DNA from 2 places in the Paenibacillus sp. FSL P2-0173 genome. Region 1 is predicted to be linked to the other one. Evidence: riboswitches for the same ligand, from Rfam matches in the RefSeq annotation. Region 1 holds a riboswitch; the other holds the start of a gene.
What was found. Region 1 has a riboswitch for cyclic di-GMP ahead of MKX30_RS23000 (collagen binding domain-containing protein). Riboswitches for the same ligand answer to the same signal wherever they lie in the genome.

Region 1 (2,207 bases):
CGGCCTCTGGCTTGAGTCTGGTATCGGATGGTATAGGCTGAATCTACGTCGAAGTTGAATTGAAGTTTGAAGCCGTTGCGGTCCGGATAATCAACTGGGATGACAGTATACGCCCACGATGGGAGCTCCTCCAGTGTGTTTCCCTTAAATACTTTCAAAGAACCGGGCAGCAATTCTTGAGTTTTATTGAAATGATCAATTAAAAGAGCTTTGGCTTCGGGGATTTTTGTCTCGCTGAAGTTATATCTTATGGCCCACGAGAGTGTTTGTGTGGCATGATCATATTTTTCAACCTTTTTGGACAAAAATTCACCACGTTCCACCTGAACAGTAGCGGTAGCAACAACGTTCTCTATCGCATCTCCTGAAAGCGTTGCTGTGTTGGAGAAACGAGTTTTATCGCCAATAATACGCGTGGAATATTGAATCTGATAGGCCGTGTTAATGCTATCGTCTTGAAAACGAATCACAAACCCTGTCCCGGCTTGATCTGCTTCAATGGCATATTCACTTGCATTCACTAGGTCTCGAACAACGGTCGAGCCGTCGATATTGACTTGTAGATGATAGAGCCGGATAGAGTCTCCTCTGAGTTCCAGCCCTGAAGGAATTGGATCGGTGATGAGGGCATGCTTTACGGTGTTTAGTTGTTTGTTCACATCAATGGTCCAGTCGATCTGATTGGTGCCCTCTATTTTCCCTTGTTTGCTTAGGGTTGGCCCTGACTGGGGTTTTACATTCACGATGACCGTTTGTACCCCGCCTTTGATCGGAATCGCAATGATGATCTCTGTACTGCCTTTCACGGTTTCTTTCGTAAACTCGGTTTTAACTTGTAGTTTGCCGCTGACATTGGAGTGATTCTCTACATATTGGTTAAAGGTCATGATAACCTTGCCCTGACGATCTACTGTGAAGTATCCCACGGTTCCGTCGGTAGTGACTAACGGAGATGAGATATCAGAGTAGATGACAAACTGTTCTGGTAAATGAAAGGTGAAGGTGTCCCCTGACTTATAGGTATTGTCAGGAAGCTCCCATTCATATCCTAGTTGGATGGCTGATCCGATGTCGAATTGGCTGCCAGGACTATATACCGCATCAATGACACGCCCTGTTTCGTCGGTCAGGTTCAACTTCGTTAGTATGCTCTGCGGAGCTGCATCATGTTGAGACTTTGAACTGACTGCTCCTTGAACGAAGGGGACCGTGTTTGAAGGAATCTCCCCAGGAGGTTCAAGGTTTGGGACAACGTATACAGCATCTGTAACGGTAGGTGTAGGATCAGATACAGCACTCTGCGGCAGTTCTGGGGCTGGAGCATCTCCGTAAGCCAGCGTTGCGCTGAAAAAGCTTTGGACAATGAGCAATAAGGCAATGATCATTACATTTATTTTTGTTCTCATGCTCCAAGTGATTCTCCTATTCATCGTAATATGGCAATGCTTCGGCGGTTATGTTTTTTTCCTTCCCTCCTCCTAGTTCAAAATTAGTATATTCAGCATGCTAGGCAGACATGACTATCCCAATAGAAAAAAAGCCCTGATCATAGCGATCAGGGCTTTCTTCGAGAGAGGCATAGCAATTTGTGATGGATCTATGTAAAAAAGACATAATAAAAAGCTCGTTCATCTGGTAGCTGGCTGCCATCCGGATAGGAAGGCCCTATAGTTTTGCGTCACTGCCTTTCGACAGTTTTGCCATTAACTTGAATAGCTTGTGCGTCTATCATCTATCAAACTGATTTCATGTAACCTCTCATTTACAACTTGGAACGGTTCCCCCATTTTTTGCGGAAGGAATGAGGTGTTTCTCCTACATGCTCCTTGAATAGGTTAATAAAATGGCTCGTATTGGGAATCCCTACGTACCTTGCGATATCCACAATGGACATGTCACTGGTTTTAAGCCAGCTTTGAGCGGCTGTGATACGGACATTAATGAGATAATCAATCGGAGAGAAACCGATCTGCTTTTTGAAATTTTTAGCCAGATTAAACTTGTTTAATTCAAACATGTCTGCCAGCGAGTCCAGTGTTATTCGCTCACAGTAGGACTGATCCAAATATTGTTGTACCCGGCGTACTTCGCTGAGGGTTTCAGCATTCACATGCGGATGATCATAGGGATGTTGCAAAATGCACATTAGTATTTCACCAATGAGCCTGGACGTTAGCAGCTCAGCGGAAAGACTTCTGTCAGACTGC
Region 2 (2,207 bases), on a different contig from region 1:
TCAATAACCAACTTGCCGTCTACCCATACACGGATACCGTCATCGGATATCGTTGTGAACGTATAGGTCTCGCTATATTGCGGTTTGATTTTACCCGTCCAGCGAACCGAGAACTGATCGGCATTCACCTTTGGATCAGCTGCATTGGCACGCCAGTTGTAGTCCAGCTTGCTATCTGTACGGATCAAAGCAGGACTTCCGCTCAAATTCATATTGTTAAAATATTCGCCCTGCAGCCCGTTCACATATACCACATCAGGAACGGAAGGAGGAGTCGGAGCCGGGATAGGCTCACTTTGTCCCTCGTCCGGTAAGGTCGGTACGTCTGTCCCAGGTTGTTCAATTGCTGCCAGCCCATTTTTCACATCATCCCGCGTCAAACTCTTCGAATCATTCATATAATCCTGAATTTGATTTGTTGTGTTATTCTCAGTCAGCATCTTGCCCCAAGTCATGGAATATACCCATTTAGGTTGAGCCTGCAATACCTCAGAACTAGGCATCTCACCGTGCTCCCCAATGGCAATCGGCTTATTCCGTGCCAGCCCGAGCAGACCTTCGTAATGACTTTGCTTAAAATCATTGTTGTAAATGTCTACTGCCAAAATGTCCACTTTGTCATCCCCCGGGTATTTTGGGGTATACGGGACAGTATACGAATTGGGCGCATTCGGACTCCATACCCACAGCAGATTGTTCAATTGATGTGTGTTTGTAAAACGGTCATACATGATATTCCATAGCTGATTGAAATTAGTTTTGTTTCCCCACCAGAACCAGTCACCATTCATTTCGTGGTAAGGTCTCCACAAAACCGGAACCCCTGCATCACGAAGCTGCTTTAACGATACAGCGACCTTATCCAGATCGGCAATGAGGAGGTTATACTGCGCAGTACCTGGAGTCACGTATTTGTTGAACTCTGCCTGACTTACTTTCGCCTGTACATTGGCCCAAGTCAGTGGCCTACCTGGTAGCGCTTCATGAAAAGTCATCGTCACAATACCACCGGATCTGTCCCAACGGATAGCACTATCGACGACATTTTTACGTTGTGCTGCTTCCGTAGCGTCAGATTGACCAGAGATAGCTCCCATCTCATAGCCGTGTACACCAACATATGCCTGACTGATTTTTTGGACCTTGTTACTTAATTCATCTGGACTTTCCAAATAATCATGCTGACCGGTGACTATTTTTTTCCCTGAGATGTTGAGTAAATAATTGTATAGTTCACGGGCCTGAGTAGAAGCGTCCGAATTAACAGGTTGTAATGAAGCGGCATTCGCCACCGACAGAGAATCTCCAAAACCGACGGGCAACAATGAAAAAAGCATAACAACGGGGAGTACATGACGTATCAGTCGATACAGAGGAATAAAATTGAATCTCACTTTCGCTCTTCCTTTCGGTAGCCAGGCTGCCATCCTTGTGGAAGGCCCTTTAGCTTTGCGTACCTGCCTTTCGACAGGGCTGCGTTTATCGTTGGAAGGAGTTTGGATTCCTTCTTACCCTAAGTATCGACTTTTTTTTACCAAAATTTAATAGGTCATGTTCATGAATTTACAGGTTTTCGCCCAATTTCGACAGTTTAGGCTATGAATTTTCATGAATTCGTCTTTTTTTCGTTTTTACGAAAATAATTAGGAGATAAATTGGTGACGGGAAATTTCATTCCAATCCATACAAAAGCGGACAATATCCTCTTCAACCAACTCAGAGCCAGTCTGCACCTCAATAAAGTCCACATCGGTCACTGCCAAAATGCTATGCTTCGTCCCTTCAGGGATACGTACTACGTCACCAGCCTTCACTTTGTGCAGCTTCTCATTCAAAATAATTTCCGCTTCACCGCTAATAATGGTCCAGATTTCACTTCGTTTGAAATGAAGCTGGTAGCTGATATTTTTGCCTTTCCGTACGCGGATTCGTTTGGTCAATACCTCGTTACCCTCGTCATACTTGACATAATCCACAACCCGATACTGTCCCCAACGACGTTCTTCATACATTGGACGCTGATCATGAGCCTTGAGCACTTCCTTAATGCGAGGACTTTCTGCCTTATTGGTCACAAGAATGCCATCCGGGCTAGCGGCTACGATCAGATCATTCGTTCCAATGATCGCCACAGGAATGTCTAACTCGTTAATAAGGCTCGTATTGACGCAATCCTCCGTTACTACACCTCTGCCCACTTGTTGATT

Region 2: it holds a riboswitch for cyclic di-GMP, as region 1 does, so the genes downstream of both, MKX30_RS15350 (glycosyl hydrolase) here and MKX30_RS23000 (collagen binding domain-containing protein) in region 1, are expected to answer to the same signal.

The regions. Positions count from the first base shown of each region.
Region 1 covers NZ_JBBOYK010000004.1:694,520-696,726, reverse strand. Annotated here, with positions in the region: gene MKX30_RS23000 (collagen binding domain-containing protein) at 1-1,406, opposite strand, end outside; cyclic di-GMP riboswitch class I at 1,632-1,712, opposite strand; gene MKX30_RS22995 (AraC family transcriptional regulator) at 1,763-2,207, opposite strand, start outside.
Region 2 covers NZ_JBBOYK010000002.1:1,087,014-1,089,220, forward strand. Annotated here, with positions in the region: gene MKX30_RS15350 (glycosyl hydrolase) at 1-1,394, opposite strand, end outside; cyclic di-GMP riboswitch class I at 1,408-1,488, opposite strand; gene MKX30_RS15355 (sugar phosphate nucleotidyltransferase) at 1,644-2,207, opposite strand, start outside.